Regions from separate parts of the Paracoccus angustae genome, predicted to be linked through region 2. Evidence: riboswitches for the same ligand, from Rfam matches in the RefSeq annotation. Region 2 holds a riboswitch; the other holds the start of a gene.
What was found. A riboswitch is a leader RNA that binds a small molecule or an ion and turns the genes downstream of it on or off. The one in region 2 is predicted to bind thiamine pyrophosphate.

Region 1 (6,403 bases), on a different contig from region 2:
CGCGCGGGCGATCCAGTCGGCGCTGTCGAAGATCGGGTAGAAACGCGGCAGCCTCACAGGAAGGCCCGCCCGATCACGGGGGTCGAGGGGATGGCCATGTCGGTCCGCTCCATCGGGTCGGCGAGGTATGCGGCGCGTCCGGCGCGGACGGCCTCGGCCATGGCGCCCGCCATGGCGGCGGGATCGCCCGCGCGGGCCACGGCGCTGTTCAGCAGAACCGCGTCATAGCCCATCTCCATCGCCGCCGCCGCGTGGCTGGGCAGGCCGATGCCCGCATCGACGACCAGCGGCACATCCGGGAAAGCCGCGCGCAAGGCCCGCAGCCCGTGGGGGTTGTTCAGCCCCAGTCCCGATCCGATGGGCGCCCCCCAGGGCATCAGCACCTGGCATCCCGCGTCCAGCAGGCGTTCGCAGACGCTCAGATCCTCGGTGCAATAGGGAAAGACCTTGAAGCCGTCGGCGGAAAGGATGCGGGCGGCCTCGACCAGTCCGAAGACATCGGGTTGCAGGGTGTCGGCATGGCCGATCACCTCGAGCTTGATCCAGTCCGTGTCGAACACCTCTCGCGCCATCTGGGCGGTGGTCACGGCCTCGCGCGCGCCGTGGCAGCCGGCGGTGTTGGGCAGCAGGGCCACGCCCAAGGACCGGATCAGCGCCCAGAAGTCCTGCCCGCCGCCCGCCTCGCGCCGCAGGGACACGGTGGCGATGCCCGCGCCGGACCGGGCAAAGGCATCGGCAAGGATCTTGGGCGAAGGATAGCCGGCCGTGCCCAGCATCAGCGGGCTTTCCACCGTGGTGCCATAGAAGACCGGCATCGCTCAGCCTCCCTGCATCGGCGCCAGGGCCTCGATCGCGTCGCCGTCGCGGATGGGGGTGGTGTCGCGCAGCGCGGCGGGCACGAAGCTGCCGTTCAGCGCGGTGGCGATGCGGCCGGTCAGGCCCGCCTCGGCCAGGGCCTCGGCCAGGGTGGCGGCGGCGACGTCGCGCGGGCTGCCGTTAAGGATGATCCGCATCCATGAACTCCGGTCTGGTCTGGTGTTGAAGATGGTCGGCCACCATGCGGGCCACCGCCGGGGCCAGCAGAAAGCCGTGGCGGTAAAGGCCGTTGGCGTGGATGACGCCCCCCACGCGGCGGATGCGGGGCAGGTTGTCGGGAAAGGCGGGCCGGGCGTCGGCGCCCAGTTCCAGCACCGCGGCCTCGGCAAAGGCGGGGTGCAGCGCAAAGGCCGCCGACAGCAGTTCCAGCACGGCGCGCGCGGTGGGCGGACCGCGCCGGACGCTTTCGACCATCGTGGCGCCCAGCATGAACACGCCGTCGCCGCGCGGCACGACGTAAAGCGGCATCCGGGGATGCAGCAGCCGGACGGGGCGGGACAGCCGGATCTCGGGGCAGCGGATCACCAGCATCTCGCCCCGGACGCCGCGCAGGTCGCGCAGCGCGTCGCGGGCGGACAGGCCGCGGCAGTCGATCACGGTGCCGGTCGCCGTTTCGGTGCGCCGCAGGCGTTCGGACAGGATCGCCAAGGCTTGGCGCGGGGCCAGGTGGGCCTCCTCCGCGAAGAACAGCGCGCGGGAGAAGCGGCCCGCAAGGTCGGGTTCAAGGGCGGCGATGCCGGATGCGTCGAGCGTCTGGTGTCCCCCGCTGCGCCGGGCAAATCGCGACAGCGCGCCTGCGTCGCGGGACAGGCTGACCACCAGCGTTCCGTTGCGCGTGACAGGGACGCCCTGGCCCTGCCACCAGTCGGCGGCGGACAGGCCGTGGCGCAGGACGGCCTTGTCGGCGCTTTCGGCCTCGCACCAGGGCGCCAGCATTCCGCCCGCCCACCAGGAACAGGCCCGGGGGCCGGGGGCGTCGTCGCGGATGGCGGCGGCAATGCCGCGCCCGTTCAGCTCGGTGGCGATGCAAAGGCCCAGAACGCCGCCGCCGACAACGGTCACGGTCATGCGGCGGCCCCGGTCCGGCGCGGCCACAGCGCGTGGAAGTGATGCACCGGACCGTTGCCGCCGCCCACCGCCAGATCGTCGGCGGCCCGGATCGCACCGTGCAGCCAGTGGTGCGCGCGGCCCACCGCCTCGGCCGCCGCAAGCCCTTGGGCCAGCCCCGCCGCGATGGCCGCCGACAGCGCGCATCCCGTGCCGTGCGTGTTCCGGGTGCGGATGCGGGGCGAGGAAAAGCGCGCCGTGCCGCCGGGACCGGCCAGGATGTCGGTGCAATGCGCGCCCGCCGCATGGCCCCCCTTCATCAGCACATGGCGGGGGCCAAGCGCGCGCAGGGCCATGCCTTGCGCGATGGCCGCGGCCTCGGTGTCGGCGGCGGGTCCGCCCAGCAGGCGCGCGGCCTCGGGCAGGTTGGGCGTCAGGACATGGGCCAAGGGCAGCAGGTCGCGGACCAGGGCGGGGATGGCGTCGTCCTCCATCAGCGCGTCGCCGCCCTTGGCGATCATCACCGGGTCCAGAACCACCGGAACCGCGCAATCGCGCAAGGACATGGCCACCGCGGCGATCGCGGCCGCCGATCCGACCATGCCGATCTTGACCGCGTGAACGGCGATGTCGTCCAGAACCGTGTCGATCTGCGCCCGGATCAGGTCCGGCGGCACGAAATGAACGGCCGACACGCCCCGGGTGTTCTGCGCCGTCACCGCCGTGACGGCGCTGGCGCCATAGCAGCCGAGCGCCGACACGGCCTTGAGGTCGGCCTGGATCCCGGCGCCCCCGCCACTGTCCGACCCAGCGATGGTCAACACGGTTGGTGTCATCTGCCCCTCCTGCGGCGTTTCGGGGCATGGCAGGGGCGGGCGGCGGCAGACGGGATGCGGCACCGGGCGGCGCGTCTGCCTATCCGTTCCCTCCGCCGGCATGACCCGGATCAGGTTCGATGGGTCGGCGCGCATTGCACCTCTCAGCCCCGCGACGGGACACCCCAACGGATAGTCTTGGCGCCTTGGTAGCGGATCAACCGCCAGCCGTCCAGCGGTTTTCGGCGCCGCTCCAGAACCGGACCCGAGTCCGCTCGGCAGTCAGGGCGCGCCCACGCGCGAAGCAAGGGCAAGCGTCGGATGCGTCAGGCGCCATGGCCGTGTGTTCAGCGTCGAACCGGACAAAGCCGATGTTCGGAAGCCGCCGTGCATCTGTTCCCTTGCAAGACAAAGCGCCAGGCAACAGCGGCACCCCCGCCTGCCATTGCCGCATCAGGGGATGTCAGGTCGGACATCCCGCGCGCGCAGGAACGCGGGCGTGCCGGACCGAGACAGCAACCCGGGCGTCCGTCCGGACGGCGCGACAGCCGCCGGGGTTTCCCCCCGGCGGCTGTCGAGGAACCGGCCGGGCAAAGGTGGCGCGCGGAGGCTGGACGGTGGTCTGATGCTTGTCCGTCGGCGCCATTCAAGAATGCATCGGCGGCATTGCCCTTCGGCGTTCCGGCCACCCGCGACATCGTGCTTGCCCCTGCCGCAGGCCCGAGATCGCGGCCATCATCCGCAAGGGTCCGATCGCCCCGGGTGCGGCTAACGCTCGGATGAGGTCGGGTCGCCGTTCTCGGAGATCGGAGCGCGATGGTTGTTGGCCTCCAGCCAGGCGGGCTTTTCGGCGTACATGTCCCGGATCAGGCGCTTCACCAGGTCGAGATAGCGCGAATTGTCCCCGGCGCGGTGGAAAAGGATCACCGGCGAGATCGCGCGCGGGCTGTCGATCACGCGAAAGCGCACGTCCGAGCGCATCTGCCGGGCCGAGGACGGAATGATGCAAATCCCCGACTCGGCCGCGACAAGGCCAAGGGCGGTCTGGATCTCGCGCACCTCCAGCACGTCGAGGGGGTGGATGTCGGCCTCGTGCAGCAGGCCCAGCACCTGGTCGGCAAAGCTTGGACGCGGCTCCTTGGGATAGACGATCAGCCGTTGCCCGCCAAGGGCGCCCAGGGGCAGCGGGGTGTCGTCCCGCGCCAGCGGCGAGTCCAGCGGCAGGGCGGCGACCAGTCTTTCCTCGCGCAGGACGGTGCTGGCGATGTTGGGATCGGCGTGCTTCAACCGGCCGAAGCCCAGGTCGATGCGCCCTTCCTTCAGCGCGGGGATTTGCTGGATCGACAGCATCTCCAGCAACTGGATGTCCAGTTCCGGCGCGCTCTGGCGCAGCTTGCGCACCAGCACCGGCAGCCCGCCATACAATGTCGAGGCCACGAAGCCGATGGACAGCACCCGGTTGCGGTTCATTCCCACCCGGCGCGTCGCATCCTTCATCTGGTCCACGCGGCCCAGGACCTGCAACGCCTGTTCATAGAACAGCCGCCCGGCGTCGGTCAGCTTGATGGGCCGGGTTTTGCGCAGGATAAGGGCGACGCCCAGTTCCTCCTCCAGCAGCTGGATCTGGCGGCTGAGCGGGGGCTGCGCGATGTGAAGGATTTCGGCCGCGCGGGTGAAATTCCGCTCTCGCGCCACGGCGGCAAAGTATCGCAACTGCCGCAGATCCATCGGCCCGCCCTCCAAATCGTCGAAATCGCCTTTGTTCGGGGTATGCGACGGCGTTCCAAACCACTGATCGCCAAACCCTTCCGCCATATTATACCTTCAGGGTATCGTTGCAAACGCAAATGATCTTGGACGGGCGGCGGGTTCCGCTGGCATCCTTGCGTCATGAACCAGCCATACGCCCCGCTTTCCCCGTCTCTTGCCGCCGCCCCTGTCGTGACGCGGGTCGAAACGGTGATCCTGGATCTGCCCACGATCCGCCCGCACAAGCTGTCGGTCGCGACCATGAACGGGCAGGTGCTGATGATCGTCCGCGTTCATTGCAGCGACGGCATCGCCGGCATCGGCGAATGCACCACCATCGGCGGGCTGGCCTATGGCGGGGAAAGCCCCGAAAGCATGAAAACCAACATCGACGCCTGGTTCGCGCCGGTGATGCTGGGCCAGGACGCCACGCGGGTGCAGGCGCTGATGGCGCGGATCGGGCGGATGGTGAAGGAGAACCGCTTCGCCAAGTCCGCCGTGGAATGCGCGCTGCTGGATGCCCAGGGCAAGCGGGTCGGCCTGCCGGTCAGCGAGCTTCTGGGCGGGCGGCGGCGCGACCGGCTGCCGGTGGCCTGGACGCTGGCCTCGGGCGACACGGCGCGCGACATCGCCGAGGCCGAGCGGATGCTGGACGGGCGCCGCCACCGGGTCTTCAAGCTGAAGATCGGCGCCCGCGCGATCCGCGACGACATCGCGCATGTGGCCAGGATCAAGGCGGCGCTTGGCGACCGCGCGGCGGTGCGCGTCGACGTGAACATGGCCTGGTCCGAGGGCGAGGCCGCCTTCGGCATGGCCGCCCTGGCCGACGCGGGCTGCGACCTGGTGGAACAGCCCGTCGCGTCCGCCGCCGCGCTGGCGCGGCTGGTGCGCCGCTTTCCCGTGGCGCTGATGGCCGACGAATCGCTGACCGGCCCGGAAAGCGCCTTTGATCTGGCCCGCGCGGCGGGCGCCGATGTTTTCGCCGTCAAGCTGGAACAAAGCGGCGGCGCCTTCAACGCCCTGCGGGTCGCCGCCATTGCAGACGCGGCGGGGATCGGCCTTTACGGCGGCACCATGCTGGAAGGCGCGGTCGGCACCGTGATTTCCGCCCATGCCTTCGCCACCTTCGCGAACCTTCAGTGGGGCACCGAACTGTTCGGTCCCCTGCTGCTGACCGAGGAGATCCTGACCGAGCCGCTGGACTACAGCGACTTCGAACTGACGGTGCCGGGCGGCCCCGGCCTGGGCATCACCCTGGACGAGGACCGCGTGGCCTTTTTCGCCCGCGACGGCATCCGCAAGACGATAAAGGTGTGACGATGCTTTACCATGTCGCCATGGACGTGAGGCTGCCCCGCGACCTGCCCGCCGACGAACGGGCGGACATCCTGGCCCGCGAAAGGGCCTATTCCCAGGATCTGCAACGCGGGGGCAAGTGGCGCCATATCTGGCGGGTCGCCGGGCAGTACGCAAACGTCAGCATTTTCGACGTGGCCGACAACGCCGAACTTCACGACATCCTGTCGGGCCTGCCCTTGTTCCCCTTCATGGAGATCACCGTCACGCCCCTGCTGCGTCACCCGTCCGCCATCCGCGAGGACGACAGCTGACCGCCCAAGGACCGGCGGAGGGGCCGGTCCCACCCAGTTTCCAAGCGAATCCAGGAGGAGAAACCATGACAGTCACCATTTTCGACCGCCCCGACATCCAGGCGTTCCTGAAGGAACTCAGCGGGCTGAACAACAACGACGGCAACCCGCGCATGAAGCGGATCGTGCACCGCCTGATGTCGGACCTGTTCCGCGCCATCGACGACCTGGACATCACGCCCGACGAATACTGGACCGGCGTGGCCTGGCTGAACGACCTGGGCGCGGCGGGGCAGGCGGGGCTGATCTCGCCCGGCCTGGGGGTCG
Region 2 (6,403 bases):
TCCGCAGATCGGGCAGCAAGTCGCGCAGCACGGCCTGCGCCACGCCCCCCGCCGCCACCCGCGCGGCCGTTTCCCGCGCCGACGACCGCCCGCCGCCGCGATAATCGCGGTGACCGTATTTCAGGTGATAGGCGATGTCGGCATGTCCCGGGCGGAAGGCCTGCGCGATGTCCCCGTAATCCTTGGACCGCTGGTCGGCGTTCTCGATCATCAGCTGGACCGGCGTGCCGGTGGTGCGGCCCTCGAAGACGCCCGACAGGATGCGCACCTGGTCGGCCTCGCGCCGCTGGGTGGTGTGCCTGGAGGTGCCGGGGCGGCGGCGGTCCAGGAACTGCTGGACATACGCTTCGTCCAGGGTCACGCCGGGGGGAACGCCATCGACGGTGGCGCCAAGCGCGGGGCCGTGGCTTTCGCCCCAGGTGGTGAACCGGAACGCGCGGCCGAAGGTGTTGAAGCTCATGCGGTGTCTCCGGTCAGGGCTTTCAGTTCATAGATCAGATCCAGCGCCTCGCGCGGGGTCAGGGCGTCGGGGTGGATGTCCTTCATGCGCGCGTCCAGCGGGCTTTGCTTGGCCTTGACGGGCGGCGGCGCGGGCGGCATGGCGCGGAACAGCGGCAGGTCGTCGATCAAGGCTGCGGGGCGCGCGGCGCCCTCTCGTTCGCCCGATTCCAGCGCATCCAGCACGGCGCGCGCCCGGTCCACCACGGATGCGGGCAGCCCCGCCAGCTTTGCCACCTGCACGCCGTAGCTGCGGTCGGCGGCGCCCTTGCGCACCTCGTGGAGGAAGATCACCTCGCCCTCCCATTCGCGCACCGCGACGGTGGCGTTTTCCACGCCGTCCAGCTTGGCCGACAGGGCCGTCATCTCGTGGTAATGGGTGGCGAACAGGGCGCGGCAGCGGTTCGCGGCGTGCAGATGCTCCATCACCGCCCAGGCGATGGACAACCCGTCCCAGGTGGCGGTGCCGCGGCCGATCTCGTCCAGGATCACCAGGGCGCGGTCGTCGGCCTGGTTCAGGATGGCGGCGGTTTCCACCATTTCCACCATAAAGGTGGACCGGCCCCGCGCCAGATCGTCGGCGGCGCCCACGCGGCTGAAAAGCTGGCTGACCACACCGATATGGGCGCGGCGGGCGGGCACAAAGGCGCCCGCCTGCGCCAGCACGGCGATCAGCGCGTTCTGGCGCAGAAAGGTCGATTTGCCCGCCATGTTCGGCCCGGTCAGCAGCCAGATCGCCGGGGTGTCGCCTTCGGTCAGCGCGCAGTCGTTGGCGACAAAGCTTTCCGCCTTGCGTCGCAGCGCGCGTTCCACGACCGGGTGACGGCCCCCTTCGATCACAAAGGCGCGGCTGTCATCGACCAGGGGCCGCGTCCAGCCCTCGCCCGCCGCGATGTCGGCAAGGGCGGCGGCCAGGTCGATCTCGGCCAGGGCGCGGGCCGCCTGGCCGATGAGCGCGGCCCGGTCCAGCACCGCCCGGCGCAGACGGTCGAAGATGCCGCGCTCGATCTCCAGCGCGCGGTCGCGGGCGTTGAGGATGCGCGTTTCCAGTTCCGACAGATCGACGGTGGTGAAGCGGATCTGGTTCGCGGTGGTCTGGCGGTGGATAAAGGTCGCGTTCAGCGGCGGCGCCATCATGCGTTCGGCATGGGTGGCCGTCGTTTCGATGAAATAGCCCAGCACGTTGTTGTGCTTGATCTTGAGGCTTTGGACGCCAGCCAGTGCGGCATAATCCGCCTGCATTCCGGCGATCACGCCCCGGCCTTCGTCGCGCAGCCGGCGGGTCTGGTCCAGATCGGCGTCGTGGCCCGCCGCGACAAAGCCGCCGTCGCGGGCCAGCAGCGGCGGTTCGGCCACAAGCGCCGCGTCCAGCAGGGCGATCAATTCGTCGTGCCCGGTCAGGTCGCGCACGGCATCCGCCAGCACCGGCGCCGCGTCGTCCGGCAGCCGGGCCGCGATCGCCGCCCCCTGCGCCAGCCCCGCCCGGATCGCGGCCAGGTCGCGCGGCCCGCCCCGGTCCAGCGCCAGCCGCGACAAGGCGCGGTCCATGTCGGGCACGCGCGCCAGGGCCGTGCGCAGGTCGGCCGTCAGGCGCGGGTCATCCACCAGCATCGCCACCGCGTCCTGCCGGGCGTGGATCAGCGCCAGATCGCGGGACGGGGCGCCGATGCGGCGTTCCAGCAGCCGCGCCCCCGCCGCCGTGACCGTCCGGTCGATGGCCGCCAGCAGCGAGCCCTCGCGCCCGCCCCCCAGGGCCTGCGTCAGTTCCAGGTTGCGCCGGGTGGCCGCGTCGATCCCCATCGCTCCGCCCGCGCGTTCGCGGACCGGCGGGCGCAGCAGGGGCAGCTTGCCCTTCTGCGTCAGCTCCAGGTAATCGACGATGGCCCCCATGGCCGCCAGTTCGGCGCGGGTGAAGCTGCCGAAGCCGTCCAGCGTTTCCACCCCGTAAAGCGCGCAAAGCCGCCGCTGCCCCGCCGCGCTGTCAAAGGCGGACGCGTGCAGGTCGGTCAGCGCCGCCCCGGCATCCTCGACCAGATCGCGCAACTCGTGCCCCGCCGCCAGCACCTCGCGCGGGGCCAGGCGGGCCAGTTCCGGGGCCAGCCGCGCCAGGGCGCAGTCCATCACCTGAAAGGCGCCGGTGGAAATGTCCGCCCAGGCCAGGGCGCAATCGTCCCGCACCCGGGCAAAGGCCGCCAGATAGTTGTGCCGCCGCGCTTCCAGCAGCGATTCCTCGGTCAGCGTTCCGGGCGTCACCAGCCGCACCACGTCGCGGGCCACCACCGACTTCGACCCGCGCTTCTTCGCCTCGGCCGGATCCTCCATCTGCTCGGCGATGGCGACGCGGAACCCCTTGCGGATCAGCGTCAGCAGATAGGATTCGGCCGAATGAACCGGCACGCCGCACATCGGGATGGGTTCCCCGCCATGAGTGCCGCGTTTCGTCAGGGCGATGTCCAGGGCGCCCGCGGCGGCCACCGCGTCGTCAAAGAACATCTCGTAGAAGTCGCCCATGCGATAGAACAGCAGCGCGCCGGGATTGGCGTCCCGGATCGCCAGGTACTGCGCCATCATCGGGGTCGGCTGGTCGGTGCTGTCCTTTGTCATGGCGGCGTTTCTAGCCGCTTGCGCGGGCGCATGAAATCCCTACATTTGGGCGCACCTCGGGGGGCCATCCGGCTGAGACGCGCATGCGGACCCGTTGAACCTGATCCGGCTAAAACCGGCGGAGGGAAGGTGACGCTGCCCTTTCTTTCGTGATCCTTTCGGAAAGGAGACGGCGATGAGACTGCCCCTGATGCTTGCCCTGCTGGCCGCCACCCCCGCCACCGCGCAGGACAAGCCCGTCCTGACCGTCTATGCGGGCGAATCCATTGCCAGCGAATGGGGCCCCGGCCCCCAGATCGAAAAGGGTTTCGAGGCCTTCTGCGCCTGCGACCTGCGCTTTGTCGCGGGCGACGAGCTGTCGCGCATCCTGATGGAGGGCGAGCGGACCGAGGCCGACATCGTTTTCGGCCTGAACACCGACGTGACCGCCCGCGCCCGCGCATCCGGCCTGTTCGCGCCGCACGGGCAGGACACGACCGGGCTGTCGCTGCCCATCGCATGGACGGACGACATCTTCCTGCCCTACAACTGGGGCGAGACGGCCTTCATGTACAACGAAACCCGACTGGAAAACCCGCCCGCCAGTTTCGCCGAACTGCTGGAGGCCCCCGACGACCTGAAGATCGTGATCCAGGATCCGCGGTCCTCGGTGTCGGGCCTGGCGCTGCTGCTGTGGGTCAAGGCGGTTTACGGCGATGACGCGCCTCAGGCCTGGGCCAAGCTGGCCCCCAAGGTGCTGACCGTGACCAAGGGCTGGTCGGAATCCTACGGGATGTTCACGGAAGGAGAGGCCGACATGGTTCTGTCCTACACCACCTCGCCCGCCTATCACATCGCGTCCGAGAACGACACGACCAAGAAGGCCGCGATCTTTCCCGAAGGCCATTACTTCATGGCCGAGGTCGCGGCCCGGGTCCGCACCACCGACCAGCCGGAACTGGCCCAACGCTTCATGGACTGGATCCTGACCCCGGAATTCCAGGCGACGGTTCCGCTGGCCAACTGGTCCCTGCCCGCCAAGCTGCCCCAGGCGGACTGGCCGCCCGTCATGCGCGACCTGCCGCGCCCCGAAAAGACCCTGTTCTATTCCGAAAACGAGGCCGAGGCGCTGCGGCCAACCGCGCTCGACGAATGGCTGCGGGCATTCTCGGGCTGACGCGGGCCGAGGCGGGGGGCGCCGCCGTTGCCGCCGGGCTGGCGCTGCTGATCGGGGGCACGCTGGCCGCCGTCGCCTGGGCGGCGCAGGGGTTGGGGGGCCTTGGTCCCTGGGACTGGCGGGCGGTCTGGTTCACGCTGTGGCAGGCCGCCGCGTCGGCCGCGCTGTCGGCCTTGCTGGCGGTTCCCGTGGCGCGCGCCCTGGCGCGGCGGCGCTTTGCGGGACGCGGGGCGCTGGTGACGCTGCTGGGCGCGCCTTTCATCCTGCCGGTGATCGTGGCGGTCATGGGGCTGGTGTCGGTGTTCGGCCGCAACGGCGCGGTCAACGACGGGCTGCGCGCCCTGGGCCTGCCCGAGATCTCGATCTATGGCTGGCAAGGCGTGATCCTGGCGCACGTGTTCTTCAACCTGCCCTTGTCGGTGCGGCTGGTTCTGCAAGGCTGGCAGGCGATTCCGGCCGAACGCTTCCGCCTGGCCGCGTCCCTGGGCTTTGGTCCCCGCGACACCGCGCGGCACCTGGAACGCCCGATGCTGCGCGCCGTGCTGCCGGGCGTCTGGCTGGCGGTGTTCCTGGTCTGCCTGACCAGCTTCACCGTGGCGCTGGCGCTTGGCGGCGGGCCGCGCGCCACAACGGTGGAACTGGCGATCTACCAGGCGTTCCGTTTCGACTTCGACCTGGGCCGGGCGGCCAGCCTGGGGCTGATCCAGATCGCGATCTGCGTGGCGGCGATGATGCTGGCGCGCTGGATCACCATGCCGGCGGCCTTCGGAGCGGGGTTGGATGCGGATCACATGCCCATGGCACCGGGCGGCTGGCACCGGCTCGGCGACGCGCTTGTGATCACAGGGGCCGCAGGGTTCCTGATCGGACCCATCGCCACCGTCACCCTGCGCGGGCTGCCGCAGATCCCCGGCCTGCCGCCCGAGGTCTGGGATGCCGCGCTGCGGTCGGTGGTGATGGCGCTGATCTCGGCCACGCTGGCGCTGGTTCTGTCGCTGGTGCTGGCCTTGTCGTTGGCGCGGGGGCGGATGCGGTGGGTGGAAACCGCCGGGATGCTGCCGCTGATCGCCTCGCCGCTGGTGCTGGGAACGGGACTGTTCATCATGCTGCGCCCCTGGATGGGCCCGCAATCTATGGCCTTGCCGGTGACGGTGGCGATCAACGCGGTCATGGCCCTGCCCTTCGGCCTGCGCGCGCTGATCCCGGCGGCGCGGACCCTGCACGGGGATTACGGACGGCTGGCCGATTCGCTGGACCTGCGCGGCTTCGCGCGGCTGCGGCTGCTGACCCTGCCGCGCCTGGCCCGCCCCTTGGGCTTTGCCGGCGGGCTGGCGGCGGCGCTGGCCATGGGGGATCTGGGCGTGATCACGTTGTTCGGCGGCGACCGCCCGACGCTGCCCTTGCAGATGTATCAGCTGATGAATTCCTATCGTCTGGACGACGCCTCGGGCTGCGCGGTGCTGCTGATGGCGATCAGCTTCGGCCTGTTCTGGGCTTTCGACAAGGGGGGCAGGCTTGCTTGAGTTCGACGGCATCCGCGTCACGCGCGGCTCCTTCGCCCTGTCCGCCGACCTGAGCGTGCCCAAGGGGACGCGGGTGGCGGTGATCGGCCCCTCGGGGTCGGGGAAATCCACGCTGCTGTCGCTGGTGGGCGGGTTTCTTGCGCCCGACCGGGGGCGGATGCGGGTGGACGGGCAGGACATCACCGGAATGCCGCCGGGGCGGCGGCCCGTGTCGATGCTGTTCCAGGACCAGAACCTGTTTCCGCATCTGACGGTCGCGCAGAACGTGGGCCTGGGCCTGCGCCCCGACGGGCGCCTGACCGATCCGCAGCGCGCCCGCGTGGCGCAGGTGCTGGACGAGGTCGGACTGGAGGGGATGGAAACGCGCAAGCCCGCAAATCTGTCCGGCGGCCAGCAAGGCCGGGTGGCGCTGGCCCGCGTGCTGCTGCGCGCCCGGCCCGTGCTGCTGCTGGACGAACCCTTCGCGGCGCTCGGTCCCGCGCTCAAGGCCGAGATGCTGGCCCTGCTGGGGCGCATCGCCGACCGGACCGGGGCCACGGTGCTGATGGTCACCCACGACCCCGCCGACGCGCGCAGCTTCGCGCCGCAGACGATCCTGGTGGACGGCGGCGCGGCGCATCCG

Region 1: another riboswitch for thiamine pyrophosphate. It lies ahead of thiD (bifunctional hydroxymethylpyrimidine kinase/phosphomethylpyrimidine kinase); the one in region 2 lies ahead of ACFOM8_RS14245 (thiamine ABC transporter substrate-binding protein).

The regions. Positions count from the first base shown of each region.
Region 1 covers NZ_JBHRXY010000017.1:38,439-44,841, forward strand. The annotation lists gene ACFOM8_RS16165 (thiamine phosphate synthase) at 1-57, opposite strand, end outside; gene ACFOM8_RS16170 (thiazole synthase) at 54-815, opposite strand; gene thiS (sulfur carrier protein ThiS) at 819-1,013, opposite strand; gene ACFOM8_RS16180 (FAD-dependent oxidoreductase) at 997-1,944, opposite strand; gene thiD (bifunctional hydroxymethylpyrimidine kinase/phosphomethylpyrimidine kinase) at 1,941-2,759, opposite strand; TPP riboswitch at 2,830-2,936, opposite strand; gene ACFOM8_RS16190 (LysR family transcriptional regulator) at 3,507-4,553, opposite strand; gene ACFOM8_RS16195 (muconate/chloromuconate family cycloisomerase) at 4,629-5,804, shown strand; gene catC (muconolactone Delta-isomerase) at 5,807-6,097, shown strand; gene catA (catechol 1,2-dioxygenase) at 6,163-6,403, shown strand, end outside.
Region 2 covers NZ_JBHRXY010000012.1:69,739-76,141, forward strand. The annotation lists gene aroC (chorismate synthase) at 1-460, opposite strand, end outside; gene mutS (DNA mismatch repair protein MutS) at 457-3,102, opposite strand; TPP riboswitch at 3,150-3,246, shown strand; gene ACFOM8_RS14245 (thiamine ABC transporter substrate-binding protein) at 3,278-4,258, shown strand; gene ACFOM8_RS14250 (thiamine/thiamine pyrophosphate ABC transporter permease ThiP) at 4,234-5,781, shown strand; gene ACFOM8_RS14255 (thiamine ABC transporter ATP-binding protein) at 5,774-6,403, shown strand, end outside.